DNA from 4 places in the Paenibacillus sp. MT86 genome. Region 3 is predicted to be linked to each of the others. Evidence: predicted binding sites of a transcription regulator. Region 3 holds the regulator's gene; each other region holds the start of a gene.

Evidence for each region. The regulator Rex, encoded in region 3, represses fermentation and respiration genes when NADH is low (regulators of the CRP and FNR family bind a similar motif). The targets are predictions, from matches to a motif close to TTGTGAAATATTTCACAA.
Region 1: nirB (nitrite reductase large subunit NirB) is a predicted target of Rex. The motif match lies at 1,947-1,964, and genes of this name have one in related genera.
Region 2: adhE (bifunctional acetaldehyde-CoA/alcohol dehydrogenase) is a predicted target of Rex. The motif match lies at 1,918-1,935, and genes of this name have one in related genera.
Region 4: ric (iron-sulfur cluster repair di-iron protein) is a predicted target of Rex. The motif match lies at 2,994-3,011, and genes of this name have one in related genera.

What each region holds. Positions count from the first base shown of each region.
Region 1 is NZ_CM179499.1:4,494,720-4,500,558, forward strand. It holds gene nirB (nitrite reductase large subunit NirB) at 1-1,861, opposite strand, end outside; gene AC3RCL_RS20070 (hypothetical protein) at 2,040-2,717, opposite strand; gene AC3RCL_RS20075 (winged helix-turn-helix transcriptional regulator) at 2,901-3,221, opposite strand; gene AC3RCL_RS20080 (uracil-DNA glycosylase) at 3,376-4,038, opposite strand; gene AC3RCL_RS20085 (ThuA domain-containing protein) at 4,216-4,938, opposite strand; gene AC3RCL_RS20090 (sugar phosphate isomerase/epimerase family protein) at 4,982-5,839, opposite strand, start outside.
Region 2 is NZ_CM179499.1:4,487,431-4,493,269, reverse strand. It holds gene AC3RCL_RS20055 (formate/nitrite transporter family protein) at 1-375, shown strand, start outside; gene AC3RCL_RS20050 (hypothetical protein) at 758-916, opposite strand; gene AC3RCL_RS20045 (Crp/Fnr family transcriptional regulator) at 1,007-1,732, opposite strand; gene adhE (bifunctional acetaldehyde-CoA/alcohol dehydrogenase) at 2,008-4,620, shown strand; gene pflB (formate C-acetyltransferase) at 4,940-5,839, shown strand, end outside.
Region 3 is NZ_CM179499.1:4,320,317-4,326,155, forward strand. It holds gene AC3RCL_RS19130 (AAA family ATPase) at 1-835, opposite strand, end outside; gene AC3RCL_RS19135 (hypothetical protein) at 828-1,361, opposite strand; gene AC3RCL_RS19140 (cell wall elongation regulator TseB-like domain-containing protein) at 1,619-2,137, opposite strand; gene AC3RCL_RS19145 (amidohydrolase) at 2,169-3,470, opposite strand; gene AC3RCL_RS19150 (redox-sensing transcriptional repressor Rex) at 3,445-4,110, opposite strand; gene dinG (ATP-dependent DNA helicase DinG) at 4,176-5,839, opposite strand, start outside.
Region 4 is NZ_CM179499.1:3,778,313-3,784,151, reverse strand. It holds gene AC3RCL_RS16730 (spore germination protein) at 1-191, opposite strand, end outside; gene AC3RCL_RS16725 (GntR family transcriptional regulator) at 362-1,027, shown strand; gene ilvD (dihydroxy-acid dehydratase) at 1,047-2,738, shown strand; gene ric (iron-sulfur cluster repair di-iron protein) at 3,041-3,739, shown strand; gene AC3RCL_RS16710 (methyl-accepting chemotaxis protein) at 3,942-4,811, shown strand; gene AC3RCL_RS16705 (DUF421 domain-containing protein) at 4,993-5,715, shown strand.

The sequences.
Region 1 (5,839 bases), 170 kb from region 3:
GCTCTTCCCATACGCTTGGCAGATCTTCCTTCTTCACGCCGATCAGATCCAGTCGCTGTCCGCCGGTTACCTTAACGACCTTAACATTGTACTTAAGCGATACGTCCGCAATTTTCTTCAAATCCTCCGGCGTGGTAACGCCGCCGTACATTCTTGGCACTACCGTGTAAGTGCCGTCTTTCTGAATGTTGGCGTTCATCCGCTCGTTGACGAAGCGGGACTCCCTCTCCTCCTGATGGGTCACCGGATTCAGCATCGCCAGATAATAATGGATGGCGGGACGGCATTTCGAGCAGCCCTCAGGGTTGCTGAAGTTCAGAACATGCATGACTTCCTTCGTCGTAGTCAGCCCCTTGGCGCTGATTTCGGCGACGATTTCGTCCCGGTCGAGCGTGGTGCACGGACATATGCCTTGTTTGCCTGCCGTCTTAAAGCCATCGCCCAGTACGCTCTGAAGGATTTGCTCCACGACTGGCTTGCAGCCTCCGCAAGAACGGGTCGCTCCCGTGCAAGCTTTGATTTCGTCCACCGTCGTGAGGCCTTGAAGCGTCACGGCATCCACAATGGCCTTTTTGGTTACGCCGTTGCAGCCGCAGACGATTTCATCGTCGGGCATCTTATCCAGCGAGAAGGCCTTGCCGGTTCCTTTCCCTGCACATTCGGTGCCCATGATCGAATGATAGATCTCCTCGGTCATGGCCGTCTTTTTTCGTATCATGGATTGAAGGCTGGCCGAATCGCTGACATCCCCGAACAATATCGCACCGGCGATGATATTGTCGCGCAGCAGGATTTTCTTATAAGTCTTGCGCCAATCGTCCTTTGCCACGATCACCGAGTGCTCAGCCTGCTCCATGAATTCTCCTGCGGAGAATACATCAACGCCGCTGATTTTCAGTTTCGTCGATACGATGCTGCCCTCGTAAGGCTGGCCGTCCACGCCGCAGAGATGCTTGGCAAGAACCTGTCCCTGCTCGAACAACGGCGCAACCAAGCCGTAGCATGCCCCCCGATGCTCGCAGCATTCGCCGACCGCATACACATCCGGCCAGGAGGTCTGAAGATAATCGTTGACTACGATTCCCCGGTTCACTTCGATACCGCTCGCTTGGGCGGCAGCAACGTTCGCTCTGATCCCCACGGCCATGACCACGAGTTCCGCTTCAAGCTCATCCCCATCTTTGAACCGCAGCCCCGTGACCCTCTCATCGCCCATGATTTCCGTGGTTTGTTTGCCTAATAAGAACCGGATGCCCTGCCGCTCCAGCTCCCTTTGCAGCATCCCCGATGCCATGGAATCCAGCTGGCTCTCCATCAAATCCTGCATGAGATGAACCACCGTCACCTCCATGCCCAGGCTGACCAATCCCTTAGCGGCTTCCAGACCCAGCAGCCCTCCGCCGATGACGGCCGCTTTCTTGTATGCCTTGGCGGCTTGAAGCATCTGCGTGCAGTCGGCGATGTTTCGAAATCCGATAACTCCCTCTTTATCACTGCCCGGTACAGGCAATATAAAAGGTTTCGAACCTGTAGCTATAATCACTTTGTCATAAGGAACCGTCAATCCGTTATCGGCCGTCACTACCTTGCGCTCCCCGTCGATGGCGGTGACGGTCACACCCGTATGCAGGGTGATCTGATTGTCCTCGTACCATTTCCAGTCATTCAATACAATGTCGTCCAAGGTTTTGCTGCCTTCCAGCACATAGGACAGCATAATGCGATTGTAGTTCGGGTGAGGCTCCTGTCCAATGACGGTGATGTCAAATTTCCCACCCAATTTAATGATTTGCTCGACCGTGCTTATGCCTGCAATACCGTTGCCAATGACAACCAACTTATCTCTCTTTATATTGGACATCGTTTGATTCCTCCCCAACACGTGATCTTGTTCTCGTGTACTCCACTGCTTACAAGTAAATTATATCGTGTAAAGGCATATATTTTTGTGATTAATTTCACATTGATCTTTAAAATTTAAATAAAAATACCAAATAACCCTGTTCGATTGGAACAAGGTTATCCTAAACAGCCGCATGCTATATGATTTCGGCTTCCATATAGGCTCGTTCGCCGCCGGGCACTTTTAAATAGGGACGAATTCCGGCAAATCCCCCCGCATCCAGGTTCACCCCGGTCATCCAATTCCCCTCCAAAAGGCCTCCTTCCGACTGCATGATGACGGCAGGTGCCTCGATATGCTCCTGGTACAGTACGATGCCGGCCTGAATGGTCTTATAGGCTTTTCCTTGCTGCACCAAAGGTAAGGCACTAATATACGTAGGCACAAAATAATGGGCGATCACGTCCAGCTCCTCCCCGTCGAAGAACGCTTCGCTGCCGAGGAAGGGATGCAGCATCACGATTTTCTCGTAGAGCGACCAGATGATCATATGCAGGAATCTTCCCATCCGTCCCTTATTTTGCTCGGAAGACGAATTCAATGTTTCGGTTTCATAACCAATGAACTTCCATCCGCCGGGAGCTTTGACCCACTTCTGGAACATGTCGACCCGAGCTGTGCCGTCTTGGCTAAGGGATGCTACAGCGTCTGGGCTTGTTCCACACACGGCCGACCACAGTGATTCCGGTACATACTGGCTCAGCACCCGCTTGGTTTTCTCAAATATATGAAGCACTTGTAATGAAGCGTTTTCAAGCTCTGAGATGTCCTCTTGTCCATAATGGAACCGGGAGATATTCGTTCGCTTGATCATGGGCTCGCCTCCTTGATATGCCGCCTGGATTATTACATCATATAGAAGGTGCGTCAGCTTGGTGCATGTCCGGATATTTTTGCAGGACGAAACGAAAAATCAGCCATGCTGGTTAGAAAAAAAACCCTGAAATGAGGATATCTCATGCCAGGGTTTAATCGTCAACGGGAGTCTTAAGATGACTCATCTGTCGACCCATTGTTCTGCCCAGGATGAAATTTGCTCCATCACCGGACGCAGTGCTTTGCCTTTTTCAGTCAGTTCATATTCAATACGTACCGGAGTTTCCGGATAGACATGACGAATCAGTATGCCTTCGCATTCCAAATCCTTCATCCGCTCGGAGAGCATTTTATCGCTCATGGACGGAATCAAATTCGAAATATCCTTAAAGCGCTTAGGCCCGCTCATCAGCGTTTGAATAATCAAGCCATTCCACCGTTTGCCCAGAAAAGAAAAGGCCGATTCGAAACGGGGACACATCGTAACATTTGTAACTTCCATATCCCTTCACCTCTTTACGAAGTCACCTTGTTTATAGAAACTCATAAGCTTACCCAAAAATCTAGAAAACTTACGAATTGTAAGTATGTTTCATTTTAGCATATTTTCGAGAAGCTGAAAACCTCCTAGCCCCTTTTTCCCAGAAAATCAGCGCTTATCCCCCTAATATCCGAGCCAAAATATCCAAATCGTCCTCAATCAAAGTGGATAATTTCCTATTATACAGCACCGCCGCTGGATGGAACAGAGGGAATATCTTATAGGTCTCCGGTGAAAAAACATAGCCTGCTCCGGGATTTTTCGGATCTGCCGCTTGCTGAACCGGGCCCTCCATCAGCTTGCCGTGCAGCGACGTCACCGTTTCATGGCTTCCGATTAACCGGTGCAGCGCGGTATTTCCCATCGGTGCCAGGATGTCCGGGCGGACCCATCGGATCTCTTCATCAAGCAAAGGCGCATGCGCCAAAATTTCCGCCTTGGTCGGCGTGCGATTCGATCGGCTGATGACATTCTCGCCCGAAGGCCTCACGAGCACTTTATCCTTGTAGGGCCTGCTTCGCATGGCACTGGTAATATATACCTGGTCCCGCGTCAGTTTCAGACGTTCCAGGTACGCGTTCATCTCTTGTCCGGCCTGCCCTACGAAAGGTTTGCCTTCCAATACTTCATGAGCTCCGGGCGCTTCCCCGATGAACATGATTTTCGCAAAGCGGACTCCCCTTCCGAGCAGGAAGCCCTCAACGGGTTGATGGACGAGCCTGGCCCGGCATATGGCGATGATTGCGGGATCTACAGGTGCGCTTTGTACTTCGTTCATGTGTACAGCCCCCCTCTCCTATATCATACAATACCCCATATTCACGTATATTCTATCCCCAGCCGGCAAAAAACATTTCGAAAAAGCAGCCCCAACATACCAAAAAAACGAGCCGAACAAGGACTGTACCTTGAACGGCTCGTTCGTTGATGATTAAGATAATGCGCTGTTTATTGCTTAGACTAAAACGGGAAGCGCGCGAACCGGCTGACTGTTGCCGAACGTTTGCTTGCCTGCCGTGGAATGAGCCCAGTTAATCGCATTGGAGATCACTTTCAGCACTTCGGGGTTGTAGTAGGTTGGATAGGTCTCATGCCCTGGACGGAAGTAAAAAATGTTCCCATGCCCGCGTTTGAATGTGCATCCGCTGCGGAACACTTCCCCGCCCTCGAAATTGCTGACGAATACCAGCTCATCGGGGGCCGGAATGTCAAAGAACTCCCCGTACATTTCCTCGTGCTCGATGATCATCGGTCCCGTAATTCCCGCCGCAATCGGATGCGTCGGATTCACGCTCCAAATAATTTCCTGTTCTCCTGCTTCGCGCCACTTCAAATCGCAGCTCGTGCCCATCAAAGCTTTGAACGGTTTGGAAAAATGTCCGGAATGGAGAACGATCAGTCCCATACCATCCTGCACGCGTTTTACGACCTTGCTTACGATTTCGTCACTAACCTGGTCATGAGCCATATGCCCCCACCACAACAGCACATCGGTTGAATCCAGTACATCGTCCGTCAATCCATGCTCCGGCTGGTCGAGCGTTGCCGTTCTAATGATGAAATCCGGATTTTGCAGACCCTCCGCCAAAGCTGTGTGAATGCCCGTCGGATAAACGCTCCGAACCTCATCATGGATTTTCTCGTGCACGAATTCATTCCATATGGTTACGTTAAGCATGTTGCTGTTCCCCCTAATTGCTTATTCGTTATTCTCTACGCTGTTAGACCCACCACATTTCTCCGAGCGGCTCTTCGATCAGCACTTGCTGAAGGTTTTGCACCGCTTTGGAGAAGCCTTCTTCAACGGACATCAGTCCGTCTTCATGTTCAATGCTCACGACATAGTCATATCCAACCAGGCGAAGAGCACTCATCATATCCGCCCATTCCTTCACATCGTGTCCGTAACCTACGCTGCGGAACTGCCAAGCGCGATCCAGCATGTTCGCATACGACTGCATATCCGTGAGACCGTGTTTGTTCACGTTAATCGGATCAATGCTAGTATCCTTCGCATGGAAGTGGTGGATCGCTCCTTCGCGGCCCAAAATTTGAATCGCTTGAACAGGGTCAATCCCTTGCCACCACATGTGGCTCGGATCCAGGTTGGCACCGATCACTTCGCCTGCGGCTTCGCGCAAACGGAGCAGCGTGCCCGGCGTGTGAACGGAGAAGCCGCCGTGCAGTTCCAAACCGATTTTGACATTGCGGTCTGCCGCAAATTTACCCCACTCGGTCCAATAAGGAATGACCTTGTTATCCCACTGCCAAGTCAGGATCTCTTGATAGTCGTTAGGCCAAGGCGCTACCGGCCAGTTCGGGTATTTGGCATCCTCGTGGTCGCCTGGGCAGCCGGAGAATGTGTTGACAACAGGTACTTCAAGCTTTTCGGCAAGCTCCACCGTTTTTACGTATGTGTCATGGAATTCTTTAGCGATTGCCTTTTGCGGATGAAGCGGATTGCCGTGGCAGCTCAGTGCGCTAATGATCAGCCCGCGGGATTCCACCGCGTTTTTGAAGTTTTTCAACGCGGTTTCATTCTCAAGCAGCTCGACCGGGTTGCAATGTGCATTTCCGGG
Region 2 (5,839 bases), 170 kb from region 3:
CATCTCATCTTCACGGCTGCGGCCAAGAAAATGAACGATCCGTTCATGGAGCTGTTTTTTAGAGGCATATTATGTAACTGGCTTGTATGTCTGGCCCTGTGGATGGGGATTCGGGCCAAAGGAGAAACCACGAAACTGATTTTAATATGGTGGTGCCTGTTTGCCTTCATTGCGACAGGGTATGAGCATAGCGTAGCGAACATGTCGCTTCTGACGCTGGCGACGATATTGCCGGGACATCCCGAGACGGTATCCATCGGCGGCTGGATAAGCAACATGGTGCCGGTCACGCTGGGGAATATCATTGGCGGCGGGTTGTTTGTAGGCATGGCTTACTGGTTTATCTCTTCGGGAAAAGGGAACAAGCAAAAGTAAGCTGTGATAGGCGGTGAAACGGAGGAATTCCATCCTCCTAGTTCATTGTCAGAAAAAGTCCAACCTGGTGAATAAACAAAGAAACCGTTCTTGGTTAATGGTCTGTCATTCGTCCATTCGCCAAGCAACGGTTTCTTTTTTTGTAAAGACACAACCATTCCAAGAAATTTGGGACAAAGGCAATGGGAGGAACGATGCGCACACGGAACGTCCCCAAACAGAAATAGTGGGCTCCCCGTCAGATGTAATGTTCTTTTGGGAAATCCGCTTTTTTTGGATATGTCATCGCTGAAGGGAGCAGGAGGGCAACAGCATAAATAAGCTGTCCTCCTCAGTCATTGAACTGAAAGGACAGCCGTGAGAATCTTGCCTTCCAAATCGTTTACCGATGTTCCACCAGGTCGATCGCACCAAGCACCATATGAGCCAGTCCGAAGCCTAGAATACCGGTTGCAGCGAATTTATACCTGCTGCAAAGCAGAGCGGCACCCGAAGCAGAAACCACGGTTCCAAGAACTGCAGGAATCAAACCTTCACGCATGCTGAGCACTCCCTTTGATTTGGATTGGAAAGACAAGGCTTATTGTAAGCAGATGCCCATATATTATGCACCGAAGGGGCTTTAGGCGGATCAAATCCGGCAGATTTCGTTCGGACACAGCTCGCAGTGGCATATTTCCTGCAGCATCGGCAGATCTTTGATAACAATCATGCCGCCGGCATATTCGATGGCGTCCTTTTTGCGAAGATCGCTCAGCATCCGGTTCACGCTTTCGCGGGTGGCCCCGATCATGTTCGAAAGATCGGTGTGGGTGATCTTTTTGTTGATGAGAATGGTGCCATCCTCTTGATGCTGCCCGTAGGTATTGCCCAGACGAATCAGCGTCGACGTTAATGCGCCGGGCTTGCCGTACATCATGAGATCACGGAATTTGGTCTGCGTGATGCGGTGGTGTATACCCATCCACTTCATGAAATCAATCGCGAAGTCGCAATGCTGGCAGATCAATAGCTCAAGGTCCTTGTGCTCGATGACCCCGACTACGCTGTCCTCAAGCACCTCTGCCGAAAAACTGTGGTTGTTGCTGAAGAATGGATCGGCTTGCCCGACCATGTCTCCTGGATGGTACATATATAGAATAAGCTCTTTGCCTTCATCCGTCGATTTGGTTAATTTAATTCTTCCTTGTTTAACGAAGTACAGCTTGTCGGCGAAGTCGCCTTCCCAGAACAAATGCGATCCTTCAGGGAGTACCCTTTCCTTCATGGTGACCAGCAGACGGTTGCGGTTTTGTTCCGAGAAGCACTGCGTGTTCCCTAAGTTTTCGATTTCCATTACATGGTCTACAGTTTTCATGGTGGTATCCCCTAACATCCTAAAATTTGATCTGTTTAATCTTTAAATACATTATAACGTGAAAACATTCACTTGTGGGGCGGAACAAGAGGGAAATCATGGCGAATTTTCAAACATTGTGATCTCTTTCACTTGAAAGAGGGAAAAGACAGGTATAAATCACACAGAAAAGATAAATTTTAATATTGTGAAATATTTCACATGATTTAAGGAGCGTCTGTGTTACGATCGAAGCGTAGACAAAAAAGAACATGAACCATGGGAGGATGAGAGATATGGCTGTGAGCAAAGGAACAACGGTTGAAGTGAAGGGACAAACGGCAGCAGAGTACATTCAAGGTCTGATCGACAAGGCGAATCGGGCAAAAGAAAAGTTTATGAAACTCGATCAGGAGCAAGTCGACGGAATTGTGCAGGCCATGGCCATGGCCGGACTTGAGAAGCACATGCAGCTGGCGAAAATGGCGGTTGAAGAAACGGGCCGCGGCGTGTATGAAGACAAAATCATCAAAAACCTGTTTGCCACGGAGTATATCCACAACAGCATCAAGTACGACAAAACGGTAGGTATCATCGAAGACAATGCCTATGACAGCTTCCAAAAAATTGCGGAGCCGATCGGGATCATCATGGGGATCACACCGGTAACCAATCCGACCTCGACCACCATATTCAAGGCGCTGATCTCCATCAAAACAAGAAACCCGATCATCTTCGGTTTCCATCCATCCGCGCAGGCATGCAGCAGGGAGGCCGCGCTCATCCTGCGGGACGCCGCCGTGAAACAAGGCGCTCCGGCCGACTGCATCCAGTGGATCGAGGCTCCTTCCATGGATAAAACCAATACGCTCATGAACCATCCTGACGTTGCCTGCATTCTGGCTACGGGCGGATCGGCGATGGTCAAAGCAGCATACAGCTGCGGCAAGCCTGCCCTCGGCGTAGGTCCCGGCAACGTGCCGTGCTTCATCGAGAAAAGCGCGGACCTCGATCAAGCGGTGAACGACTTGATTCTATCCAAGACGTTTGATAACGGCATGATCTGCGCATCCGAGCAAGCCGTCATTATAGAGGAGCCGATCTATCATACCGTGAAGAAAAAAATGATCGCCAGCGGCTGTTATTTCGTGAACAAGGAAGAGCTGGCGAAGCTGACTGCGCATGCCATGGTAGCGGATAAATGCGCCGTCAATCCTACCATCGTCGGACAGCCGGCAGCCAAGATTGCCGAGGCTTGCGGCTTTGAGGTACCGGAAAGCACCAAGATCCTGGTCGCCGAGCTGGAGGGAGTCGGTCCTGCTTATCCGTTGTCCGCCGAGAAGCTGAGCCCGGTGCTGGCCTGCTATAAAGTGAAAGATGCGGAAGAGGGCATCGCGCGCGCCGAAGAGATGGTAGCTTTTGGCGGCATGGGCCACTCGTCGGTCATCCACTCGAACAATGAAGACGTCATCCTGAAATTCTCGGATCGCATGAAGACCTGCCGCATCCTGGTCAACCAGCCTTCCTCGCAAGGCGGGATCGGGGATATCTACAACACGAACCTGCCATCGCTGACGCTCGGCTGCGGTTCGTATGGCCGGAATTCCACGTCGTCTAACGTGACGGCCGTCAATCTCATCAACGTGAAAAGGGTGAACCGCAGAACCGTGAATATGCAGTGGTTTAAAGTGCCGGACAAAATTTACTTTGAAAAAGGCTCGACGCAGTATCTCGCCAAAATGCCTGACATCACCCGCGTCGCGATCGTAACCGACCCGATGATGGTGAAGCTGGGATATGTGGAGCGGGTAGAGCATTACCTGCGTCAGCGCAGAGTGCCGGTAGCCATCGAGGTGTTCTCGGAAGTCGAGCCGGATCCTTCGACAACGACCGTGGAACGGGGGACGGAGATGCTGGAACGGTTCCAGCCGGACTGCATCATCGCCCTCGGAGGCGGATCGCCTATGGATGCCGCAAAAGCGATGTGGCTGTTCTATGAATATCCGGATACGGATTTCAACAACCTGAAGCAAAAATTCATGGATATCCGCAAACGGGTCTATAAATATCCGAAGCTGGGACGAAAGGCGAAATTCGTAGCCATTCCGACAACGTCGGGAACGGGCTCGGAAGTAACTTCGTTTGCCGTCATCACGGACAAAGTGCAGGGAAATACCAAATACCCGCTGGCAGACTATGAGCTGACGCCGGACGTGGCGATCATCGATCCGGAATTCGTATACACCTTGCCTAAAACGGCGGTGGCCGATACCGGCATGGACGTCCTGACGCATGCGATTGAAGCCTACGTATCGGTGATGGCCAGCGATTACACGGATGGGCTTGCCATCAAAGCCATACAGCTGGTGTTCCAGTATCTTGAGCAATCGGCGCTGACCGGCGACAAACTCGCCCGCGAGAAAATGCATAATGCTTCGACGCTTGCAGGCATGGCCTTTGCGAACGCGTTCCTGGGCATCAACCACAGTCTGGCGCATAAATGGGGCGGACAGTACCATACGGCGCACGGACGGACCAATGCCATACTGATGCCGCACGTCATTCGCTACAATGCCAAGAAGCCGACGAAATTCGCGGCATGGCCGAAATACACCCACTTTGTGGCCGATGAAAGATATGCCGAGATCGCACGGATTCTTGGACTGCCGGCAAGAACGACGGAGGAGGGCGTAAACAGCCTGATCGCCGCCATCCGCGAGCTGAACAGCAAGCTCGGCATCGAGGAATCGTTCCAGCAGCTTGGCATCGATCCTCAGGACTTCGAGAGAAACGTCGAGCATTTGGCGGACCGGGCTTTCGAAGATCAGTGCACGACCAGCAATCCGAAGCTGCCGCTGGTGACGGAGCTGGCAGAAGTATATCGCAACGCCTTCTATGGACGTTTCTAAACAGGAATGGGACAGAAGGATGATCCTAAATTCCATTATAAATGGTGGTAGAAGCCAGGGGAGCCCGGAATCAGAGTGATAAAAATCACGGATAACCACAACTTTGTGATTTTTATCACAGATGCTGCGGATCAACAGGACTACAATAAAGGTGTAGCAGAAAGCTGAATCTCAGATCTTTGATATAGAAGCTTGAAGGCACATGGCGGGGCAGAGATGCCATTGATCTTGAAAATAATCACATTTAAGATCTGAGATAGATCAATGTGTGTCCCCGCCAGTCCCTGCAGGCTGCAGCATAATCTAGGAGGGATTCAATATGTCGGTGATTGAAAAAGAAGTTGGCTGGAAAGGTTTTAAATCAGGTAAATGGACCAAGCGCGTTGACGTTAATGATTTTATTGCAGAGAATATTACCCCTTATTATGGCTCTGATGATTTCTTGGCGGGACCTACGGACAACACCAAGGCACTGTGGGATATCGTATCGGATTTAACCAAGAAGGAGCGGGATAACGGCGGGGTTTTGGACGTGGATGTCCATACGCCTTCCACCATCACCTCCCACCGGCCCGGCTACTTGGATAAGGATAAAGAACAGATCGTCGGCGTGCAGACCGACGAGCCGTTCAAACGCTCGATTCAGCCTTTCGGGGGCATCCGGATGATGATTGATGCGTGCAACGCATACGGCTTCGAAATGCCGCAGGCGGTTGTGGATATCTTCAACGGCATCCGCAAAACGCATAACCAGGGCGTATTCGATGCCTATACTCCGGAGATGAGAGCAGCGCGCAAAGCCGGGATTATTACGGGTCTTCCCGATGCATACGGCCGCGGCCGCATCATCGGCGACTACCGCAGAGTATCGTTATACGGCGTGGACGCGCTGATCCAGGACAAACTGAGAGAACTCGGCGAGCTTGAAGTGGACGCCATGGACGAGCCGGTGATTCGTCTGCGTGAAGAGCTGTCCGAACAAATGCGCGCCCTAAAGGAACTGAAAGAAATGGCCGGCATGCACGGCTTTGACATTTCCAAACCTGCGAATACGGCGAAGGAAGCATTCCAATGGCTGTATTTCGGTTATTTGGCCGCGATCAAGGAGCAAAACGGCGCTGCCATGTCGCTTGGCCGGGTATCTTCTTTCCTCGATATTTATATCCAGCGGGATTTGGCTGAAGGCATCCTGACGGAAGAGAAAGCCCAGGAGCTGGTG
Region 3 (5,839 bases):
CGTAGGCTTCCTCTGCTATTTTCTCCAGGTCGACATCTTGATGCAGCGGCTTATTGCCCGCATGCAGGTTCAAGATATGCGTCCGGCCCTTCTTATCAGGCAGATCCACTTGAATATGGCGATCGAATCGTCCTGGACGCAGCAGCGCGCTGTCCAGCATTTCTTTACGGTTCGTTGCGGCGATCACCAGAATGCGAGGCGTGTCCTGCGAATAGATGCCGTCCATTTCGGTCAGCAGCTGATTCAGCGTTTGATCGTACTCTCGCTGTTGGCCGCCTTCGCGTTTACCGCCGATGACGTCGATCTCATCGATGAAGATGATGGCATTTTGCTTGTTTTCTTTGGCCGCGCGGTTGCGGGCATCCTTGAACAAATCCCGGATACGCCCTGCACCGACGCCGACATACATCTCCACGAATTCACTGCCGGAAGCAGCGACAAATATAGAATCGGTATAATGGGCAGCGGCCTTGGCCATCAAGGTCTTCCCTGTTCCCGGAGGCCCTGTGAGAAGAATCCCCTTCAATGGACGTATGCCGAATTTCTTGATATCCTCGTGACGAATCAGAAAATCCAATGCTTCCCGCAGCTCCTGCTTAGCGTTATCCTGCCCGCCGATTTCCTCGAACGTCAGCTTGGCCGGGCCGCTCTTCTTCCGCTTTCGCTCATTTCCCGCACCAACCGCGATGCCGCCCTTCATCTTGGCTATAAACAGCAAGCCGCCTACGAGTCCTGCCGCTATTAAGAGAGGCACGATGTTCACGCCGACAAACACAAGGAATACCAACAAAACCGGAATGAAGCCTAACATGATTTCTTTAGCTAATTTAGGCATGATTCCACACCTCCATTTTGCCAGGTTGACGCGGCAAGATTATAAATTTACCAGACTTGCCGTCCGACAAGCTGACATAGACATTGGTGTCATCGATCGTTGCTTTTGCTTTCAAATTCGGCGACTGGGCAGCCAGCTGCTCGAGCGATGATTGAATATCGGTATACTGCTTATTGTCCATCGCTTCGGCAACCGACAGCATCGCTTGCTCCCACCATTGATCCAATGCTTCCGAGGAATGGTCCTCCACCTGGATTCTCAATTCCCGCTTCCCGATCACGGACTTGCCTTCCTGCTTAATATGCTGAACCAAACCTTGTAAATTCGCATTCGGAGCCAAATCAAGATTCAAAGTCACGGTATCCTGTTTAATATCTATATGAGAACTTTTCACGCCATCGTATTGTGACACAACAGTTGCGAGCGGATTCTGCAAAGCCATCTGCCGATACAGAAACCAACCGCCAAAGAGGACCGATGCTGAGATCACGACAGTCAGCATGATAGGTACAATGCGCAGTTTCATGAAGTTCCTCCTTCAATTTCGATATGAAATTTTGTATAGCAATTGCAGCACAATAATACATATAACAACGATATATGGTGAGGCATGTAATTGATCTGCTCAATTCGTACAAGTATGAGTATATCATATCTTATATACTTTTTCATGCTTGTCTGTGAAAATATTTAGAACAGTTTTACCAATTTATTTCTGTATGCGCTTACATGTTTATGTGCCAAAGAGGCATCCCTATGAGGGGACGCCTTTCATTTGTTTTCTTATTGATTAGGAAGAATAATATCATTTCCGATGGCGTTTCCGTCTTGAAAACGATAGAATCTGTAGCCGCGCTGACCGTTGTTTTCATATTGCAGCTGCCAGGCATACTCGCCTTCATACATTCCCGGCAGCAATCGCTTGATGACCGCACCCGGCATTTCGTTACGGATCTGGTCCCGCATCACGGCCTCTGACATGCCCGTATTCAATAACACCGACTGAACGGCATCTGTCCCTTCAACAGGAACGTTATCGTCCGTAAACTTCACCCAGACCATGCGGTCTTGATTGTCTTTATCTTTCCCGCTGACCACCCAATAGTTATTGTCCTCGCCCCATACCGATTTATAGGTCTTGTCGGACGAGACCAATTGGCCATGCTGTTTCGCTGCAAGGATCGCCATTCTTTCTTCATTCCACGTATCTTTCATAACATAGGAATAATAGAGCTGTAGGCCAAGCAATAATAGCAGGACGCCGGACACGCTCAGCAATATCCACTTCGTTTTTTTCTTCAAATCCGTCTTCCTCGCTCCCCTTGATTATTCCCTAGAGGGTTGTAAGACGCTCAAATGCACGCTGCGCTTCCCGGCGGATGCGTTCCTCGTCGAGAGTAAGGCTCGCGCCATTCTTCACCACCTGCTTGCCGTCAACCCATACATGCTCTACATCCTTCGCGCTGGCAGAGTAGATCGCGTGAGAAATATAGTCGGTCCGTGGAAGGAAATGCGCCTGATCCGTATTCAATGCGATCATATCGGCCTTCATCCCAACCGCGAGCATACCGATATCCTCAAGGAAAGCGGACTTGGCTCCGTATACCGTGCCCATTCGGAGCGCTTCGGAGGCCGGAATGGCCGTCGGATCCCCGCTTACTCCTTTATGGATCAGGGCAGCCAGCCGCATCTCTTCGAACATATCCAGGTTATTGTTGCTAGCAGGTCCGTCGGTACCGAGCGACACCGTTACGCCGGCTTTCAGCAGCGCAGGTACGCGGGCGACTCCGCTGGCAAGCTTCAAATTGCTTCCGGGATTATGCGATACGGCTACTTGATGCTTGGCCAAGACTTCGATTTCCTCATCGGTCAGATGAACGGCATGCGCAAGGAGCGTAGGACGGGAGAACATGCCCAGCTTCTCCAAATGGGCAACGGGGCGAAGCCCGTAATCCTTAACGTTCTGAGCCACTTCAGTTTCCGTTTCGGACATATGGGTATGCAAAGGCAGGTTCAAGTCATGGGATGCTTGAACGAATTTTTCGATGAAATCCGGCGGGCAGGTATAAGGCGCGTGCGGCGAGATCATCGTCGTAATTCTGCCGTCAGCCTTGCCATGCCAATCCTTCGCGAATGCCACCGCCTCATCCAGCTTCTGCTGCTGTACCTCGGGCGGGCATAAACCGATTACGCCGCGCGTCAGGACGCCGCGCATTCCCGAGTCCTGGACAACCTTCGCGACCTGATCCATATGGTCATACATATCCACAAACGTCGTGGTTCCGCCCTTGATCATCTCCAGCACGGAGAGCGATGTGCCCCAATATACGTCGTCTGACGTGAATTTGGCTTCCATCGGCCACATTTTTTCCTGAAGCCATACCTGCAGTGCCAGATCGTCCCCATAGCCGCGAAGAAGCGACATGGCGGCATGTCCATGCGTGTTCACCAATCCGGGCAGGAAGAACAGATGGGTTCCGTCGATAATTTCTGTCCCCTCTTCCACGACGGGCTCCTCCTCGCCCAGGTACGTGATCCGGTCGTTCTCAACCACCAGGTATCCGCGAAGCACGGATTGGCCTTCCTCCAGTACTGCAAACGTTCCGTTCTTAACCATCCACTTCGTTGTTGTCATGTGCTGCATCCTCCTTGCCGTTATCCAAATAATAGGCCAAACTTTGCAAATCCGTTGTAAAATCAGCCGTATGAATCCGGATATGGGCTGGGGCTTTCAGGATGGTTGGCGCAAAGTTCAGAATCGCCTCGATCCCTGAGGCGATAAGCTGATTCGCTACGTTCTGCGCTTCGAAATCCGGAACGGTAATAATCCCGATTCGAATGCCGTGCTCATGAACCGTCTTCTCCAGCTCTTCCATCGGCTGTACGACCAAATTGTTAATTTTCATACCAACTTTGGGAGAATACGAATCGAAAATCGCCACAATCTTCATATTATCCTTCAGGAATGCATTGTAATTCGATAATGCATGTCCAAGATTACCGGCCCCGACCAATGCGACATTGATCTTCTGGTCCAGCTTCAGAATCTGGCGAATCTTCTCGATCAGATAAGAAACATCATATCCGATCCCTTTCCGTCCAAAATCACCGAAATACGCCAGGTCCTTACGAATTTGAGCAGGATTGAGGTCCAGCTTCTGTCCCAGCTCCTGGGAGGAAACCGTGGAAACCTCCCTCTTCTGAAGCTCATTCAAATAGCGCAAGTATACAGGTAATCTGCGGACCACGGCTTCCGAAATTTTTTCCGATTTCATGCATGCTCCCCCTAATAATAGGTTAATAACTACATCTTTTTTTGTTGATCGTGCTTGGTTTCACTTTATTCCGCTTGGTTTCCCGCGCTTGCCTCTTCCTGCAGCCATTCCGAAATTCGGGGAACGATCCCCTCTGTCGGCATATGCTCCATCTTCGGCCCCGGCAAGGAATATAAGAAATACTTCCCGTAATAGGATTCAATGACCCGCGTATCGTACACGATCACGATCCCTTTATCTTGTGCTGTTCGCACCAGACGCCCAAACCCCTGTTTGAAACGAATGACCGCTTGCGGAACCGAAAGCTTCATGAAGGGATTCTTCTTCTGCTGCTGCAGCAGTTCGCTCTTGGCCTCGACCAAGGGGTGATTCGGCGGCTGGAACGGCAGCCGGACGATGGCAAGACAAGTCAGCGCCTCACCCGGGATGTCTACCCCTTCCCAGAAGGAGCTGGTGCCCAGCAGCACGGAAGCGCTGCTGTCCTGAAATCTTCGGATTAACTTGGTACGGCTGGTTCCGTCCATACCTTGTCCCAATACCGTGATGTCGCTTGATGCCAGCGCTTCTTTCAGCGGCTCGTGCACCTGGCGCAGCATCCGGTACGAAGTGAACAGGACGAGCATGCGGCCATGCGTAGCGACGGCCGTATCGGCCAAAGACTTCACGAGCGTATTCACAAAGAGTGCATCCCCGACCGATCCCTTCACGCTCGGAAAATCGCGCGGCACGACAAGAAGGGCCTGTTCCCTGTAATTAAACGGGGACGGGAGCTGAACCGTGTTCAGGTTCCCCGCTTCAGCCGCTTCCTGAAGACCCAGGTTTTCGATCATGAACTGAAACGATTTGTCCACCGACAAGGTCGCCGATGTCAGAATCACGCTTTGTTTCTTGTCAAAAAACAATTCCTTCAGATGAGCGCTCACGTCGACGGGCACGGCATACAACTGCAGCGATTTGCTGCGGAAATTGCCGTTCGCCTCCATCCAGTATACCGTGCCCTCATCGTTCAGGGCCATGAAGGAGCGCAGGTCTTCGCGATGCGAGGCCAGGTCCTTAAATAGGCCCGATAGGTCGGTTAACAGGCTGTCCGCGCTGTAGTCATCCAAATCTTCCTTCATTTCGGCGATCAGCTTATCGCCCTTGCGCACGACATCGCCCAGCGTCAGATGAATTTGATGCTCCAGTTCGGCCATCGAATCCCAATCCTTCGGCTTCTTAAGCGGGGACAGGCGGAGCGAGAATTGGCCGGCATCTCCCGGAGAAGCGTCTCCGCGTTCCGGAAGCAGTCCGAACAATTGATCGCTGAGCCGATCCCAGTTCTCTTTTGCGGTAATGAGGTCCGGATACAAACGGTCGATGACGGAAGACCATTCGACTGCCTTCTCGTGCGGCGAAGCTTGCAGCAGCTGGCGCAGAGCCGGGAGCTGCCCGCTTCGGCTGTCTTTGTACAAACGGGTCAAGGTATGGACCACCGAAAAATACTTCATCTGCAAGCCAAGGTGCTTGCCGGCGACATCCTCAAGATGATGCGCTTCGTCGATGACGAGGCGCTCATAGCTTGGCAGCAGCTGATGATTCGCCTTCACGTCGGTGAACAGCTTCGAATGGTTCGTAATGACGACATCCGCGATGCCTGCTTCATGCTTGGCCCTGTGATAGTAGCATTTGCGGAACCAAGGACAGGCGCGTCCGAGGCAAGAATCCGAATCGCTGGATATGGTCTCCCAGA
Region 4 (5,839 bases), 540 kb from region 3:
GCCGGATGCTGCCCGAACACATGGAAGGGATGTATCATAAAATCGTCGTTATCGCCGAGAATTTTCTTGATTTCGGATGTGGTCTCTTCTAAGCTCTCCGATATGTTCCGGCCATCTGAACTTGCATTATTTGAGTTGGAAGAGACTTCGTTACGGGATTGGTTTGAACCCGTCCATGTGGAAAATGGCATTGTTGTTTACACCTCACTTGTTTAAACGGTGGTCCTTAGCTGTTGGATAGTTTGATTAAGTATTTCCTCTGTTTGTTATTTTTATCAAACGAAGCCCTCTAAGTATTGTATTTAATATATGAATGCGATATATTGCATATAACAAACTTGAAGAGTAAGGATGATAAGCCATGCCAGTTCCTAAGAATTATGTCTCTCCCGTACGGATGACCGCAAAAGAAAGAGCCTTCTCCCAAATTCAACGGTGGATTATCGATGGCACGCTTCAGCCCGGCGAGAAATTGCTCGACGCCGAATTGGCGGAATCGCTTGGCGTAAGCCGAACGCCCATCCGGGAAGCTTTTCAACTGCTTGAAGTACAAGGACTCGTGTCCACGCACCCCGGGAAAGAAACAAAAGTTACGGCCATTGAAAGGGAAGATATCTTTAAGATGTATTCGACCATGGCCGTTCTTCAAGCATTGGCTGCCGAAGTGACCACTACCATCATTGTTCCGGAGCAGATCCAGCAATTGCGGGCGATGAATCTGGATTTTGAAAATGCCATGAAGAGCGGGCAAGCTTATCAAGCCATGGAGTTGGATGAACAGTTTCATAATTTCATCGTGGAGCTGTCAGATAATCCTTATGTCGCTGCATATAGTGCCTCGCTTCAGATGCATATCCGGCGGTTTAAGTACGTGTTCTTAAAACAGCCGATTGCTGCCGCACAGGCTTCAGTCGATGAGCATGCCTCGATCATCAGCGCTTTCGAGCAGAAGGACGGTGATCGGGCGCAAGCTATGATGAAACAAAACTTCATGCGTCCCATGCAGGAACTACACGGGTTACTCTAAATAGAGGGGAGAAGGAAGGATGACAAACAAAAAAGATTTACGCATTCGCAGTAAGGTAATCAGTGAGGGCGTCAACAGGGTACCGAACAGGGCGATGCTGCGGGCTGTTGGTTTCACGGATGCGGATTTTAAGAAACCGATGATTGGCGTAGCCAGCACTTGGAGCGAAGTGACCCCTTGTAATATGCATATCGACAAGCTAGCCATAGAGGCCAAGCAAGGGGTACGCAACCATGGCGGCGCTCCGCTTATTTTCAACACGATCACGGTTTCGGATGGCATTTCGATGGGACACGGCGGCATGCTGTTCTCCCTGCCCAGCCGAGAAGCCATCGCAGATTCGATTGAGATCGTGACGGGGGCCGAACGTTTCGATGGTCTGGTGGCGATCGGCGGTTGCGACAAGAATACGCCCGCCTGCCTGATGGCAATCGGACGGATGAATCTTCCTGCGGTTTATGTTTACGGCGGTACGATACAGCCCGGGAAGCTCGATGGCAAGAACGTGGATATCGTCACGGCTTTCGAAGCGGTCGGGCAATATCATGACGGAAAAATGACGGAGGAGCAGTTACATAAGGTGGAATGCAGCGTCTGCCCGGGACCGGGCTCTTGCGGGGGCATGTATACAGCCAATACGATGGCCGCTGCGGCAGAAGCCATGGGGATGAGCCTGCCCGGTTCCTCTTCCACGCCGGCTATTTCACCAGACAAAGCAGCGGAATGCGCTGCGGCTGGAAGGCAGGTCCTCTCCTTGTTGGAGCAAGAAATCTATCCCAGGGACATCATGACCAAAAAAGCGTTTGAGAATGCGATAACCGTCGTCATGGCTTTGGGCGGTTCAACCAACGCGTTCCTGCATTTGCTTGCGATCGCTCATTCGGTTGGCGTAGATTTGACGTTAGACGATTTCGAGCGAATCCGTTTGCGAGTTCCCCACCTTGCAGACCTGAAGCCAAGCGGACGACATGCCATGCAGGACTTAAACGAAGTCGGCGGCGTACCGGGCGTCATGAAATTATTGCTCGCCGAGGGGCTTCTGCATGGCGATTGTCTAACGGTCACAGGTAAATCATTGGCAGAGAATCTGGCGGAAGCTGCGCCGTTAGAGGGCAGCCAGGAAATCATTCGCCCCATTGATAAGCCGCTGAAGCCGAACGGGCCATTGGTTGTATTAAGAGGCAATCTCGCGCCAGAAGGTGCGGTCGCCAAAATGTCGGGTATGAAGAAGCTGCGTTTTGTCGGACCGGCCAAGGTGTATGACAGCGAGGAGGATGCAACCGAAGCGATTTTGAGAGATGAAATATGCAAGGGCGACGTGTTAGTCATTCGTTATTGCGGTCCTAAGGGCGGCCCGGGTATGCCGGAGATGCTGTCGGTCACGGCACTCATTGTAGGCAAGGGTCTTGGCGGAGAGGTTGCGCTGATTACGGACGGCAGATTCTCGGGCGGCTCGCATGGGTTCGTTGTCGGTCACGTAGCGCCTGAAGCACAGGTAGGCGGGCCGATCGCGCTGCTGAGGAATGGAGACATGATCACGATCGACAGCGAAACGCAAGAAATGACGTTCGACGTATCGGATTCCGAATTGGCTGCAAGGGCACAAGCATGGCAGCAGCCTCCACTCAAAGTTTCCACGGGCGTATTGTACAAATATGCAAAATTAGTGTCCTCAGCATCGAGAGGCGCGGTTACCGACTCTGCAGAATAAGTGGAATTTCCAGCCCGAATTAAAGCTTATAGTCAATATCTCGGCGAAGACAGGCATCGGTCCGAAGGCCGAGTAATGTGAACGATGACGAAGAAACGGGGCAGCTTTGAGAACAAAACAGGGATGATTTCATCCCTGTTTGTTGTTGTCCTGGCTACCGTGGTCCTTTCGATACTATCGTTCACATAGTGTTACATTTCAGTATGACTGCAATCACATGTGCGGGGATGGGAGTTTCATATACTTGAGTTGTAAGAGTGAAAAAGTTCACAAACACGTATTAAGTCTAGGGAGGTTTGAATATGAGTTCATTCACGCTTCAGAGCCAAGTATCCGATATTGTGACATCCATCCCGCAAACCGCGGATTTATTTCGATCCCTCCGCATCGATTTTTGTTGTGGCGGCCAGGTGCCTTTGGAAGAGGCAGCCAAGCAGCGTCTTTTGGATCCAGCCGCCGTTCTGGAGCAGATTCGGTCCGTAGAGAGCAAGTTTGCCGATTACCAGGAAAGCCGTCCCGCTTCATTGAAGGAATCCGAACTGATTGATCACATCCAACAAAAACATCATGCCTTCCTCCGTGATGAATTACCGGCATTAACGCCCTATGTAACGAAATTGGCCCGTGTGCATGGAGAGCATCATCCCGAGCTGCTTCGCGTGCAGGAGCTCTTCTCGGAATTGAAAAAGGAGCTGCTGGAGCATACGAAGGACGAGGACGAACATGTATTTCCGCTCATCTTGAAATTTGTGGCGGACCCTAGCCACCAAGCGGCAGCAGAGCTTAAGCCGCACTTATCCGAACTGGAACATGAACATGCTCATGCCGGCAGCTTGCTGCAGGAGCTCCGGGACGTAACATCCGATTTCGAGCTTCCGGCTGATGCCTGCGGTACGTATCGGCTTGTCTTTCAACGGTTAGCCATGCTTGAAAAGGATACCTTCGAGCATATCCATCTGGAAAACAACATATTGTTTGAGCGGCTGCGCCAAGCGGTATAACCTTTCGACAACGTCCCTTCCTCACCGAATGAGGAAGGGATATTTATTGTTCCAGCCCGTCATCCTACTCAACGATTCGCTGCATTCGGACGATAAATATCGTGATCAGAAGGGAAGATGCAGTTCCCAATGATACGCCAATAAGCTTAAGGACACGGTATGGCGGACAATAGCACCCGTATGAAGGGTTGGGGGAGATAGCATGAGCAATGTAACTGAAGAACAAACACAGCACGAGATGATAGGGGCCTTTGTCAAGGTAGCTCCACTTCTGAAAAGTCTTACGAATGATGACATCACGATTGGCATTTACGACACGGAGAAGCTCATCATCAACATTCCGGGAAGAACCTTTTCGCTGAACGTCAAGCCTGGGGACCCGCTCGTGGAGGGGGATATCGTAACCGATGCCATCCGCAATAATAAAGCTATATCGGCAGTCGTTCCGAAAGAGCTGTTTGGATTTCCGCTTGCTGCACGGGCGATCCCGCTGCATGACGAGTTTGGCAGGGTAATCGGCGGCGTAGGCATGGGTACAAGCCTAGAAAAAGCGAATATGCTGTTTGAGATGGCCGAGAGCTTTTCCGCGATTGTCGAGCAGACCACCGCATCCATTGAAGATATTAACCAATCCATCGCTCGCCTTACCGATCGGGTGTCGGACGTAACCGGCCAAATGTCGGAGGTTAGCTCCAGTGCGCAGCAGATCGGCAAGATTTCCACCGTCGTCAAGGAAATTTCGGATCAGAGCAGCATGTTAGGCCTTAATGCTTCTATCGAAGCGGCAAGGGCTGGGGAAGTCGGTAGGGGGTTCTCGGTCGTTGCCGATGAGATTCGGAAGCTGGCGACAAGCTCCAAAGAGAACGTGGACCAGATTAATGGCATCACCAAGAATATTCAAGAATTTTTGCAGCGGCTAAATCATGCTTTTGCCGATATCCACACGCTGACCGATACCCAGTCAAGGACGATTCAGGAGTTCTCGGCAACGATTCATGAGATTAGCATCAAGGCTGAGGAACTAGCACAGGTTGCTGAAGAAACCTTGTATTCCAAAGAAAATAAGCAATAGGATAACCGAAACTCTCCTAATTCTTTAATTTTATTTTGCAAGGAAGAAGAAATACGCTGATGTATTTCTTCTTTTTTTATTTGATTTATGATCTCCCTTATATACTCGATCTTGTATAGAGATTGAAGCATAAGGGGAACTTACTGAATATGTCAGATTTTGTGGGAAAGGGCTGAAGGAATTGGATTTTTTTGAAAGCCAAGAAACGCTGACGTCCGTCCAATGGATCTTAAGAGGCATCGTTAGCTTTGTGTTTTTACTTTTAGTAACGAAAGCAATGGGGCAGCGCTCCATATCCCAATTAAGATTTCTAGATTTCATTGTCGCTCTCATTCTCGGCAATATAATTGCTCACCCGCTTTCAGACGAGGGATTGGGCTTGGAAGGATCGATGATCACCACCATCGTGATCATTGTGTTGTATGTTACGGCAACATGGCTGAGCCTGAAGTGGCCGTTCATCAAACGATATCTAGATCCGCCACCCATTACGCTCGTTACAAATGGTCTCATCCAATTCCATAACCTGTCTAAAGCAAGGATCTCTGTCGATTATTTATTCTCCGAGCTTAGAAAAGAGAAAATAGAGGATATACAGAAAGTATCTCTGGCTTTGTGGGAACCGGGGGGATCCGTTTCCGTATTCGTGGACACCCCATACCAACCGGTTACTCCGGCTGATATGAACATCAGGACCCAACCATTTACGATCTCAAGGCCGATTATCGTTGATGGAAAAATCGATATGCTGCTCCTTCAGGAAATCGGTAAGGATCTTGATTGGCTCAAATCAAAAGTAACGCCCGTTCATAAGAATATTCAAGATGTGGCATTAGCCACCATTAACGATCATGAAGACTTGCGCTTTTATTCCATCCAAGGCAGCCAATATACGCATAAATAACTCTTCCGATGATGACGTCGAAAGAGTTTTTTTTGTGCAAAAATGTTGACTATTTCAAATGGCCATGCTATATTCTCATCATTCTAAATCGTAAATATTACGAATAAGGACATCAAGCCAACTG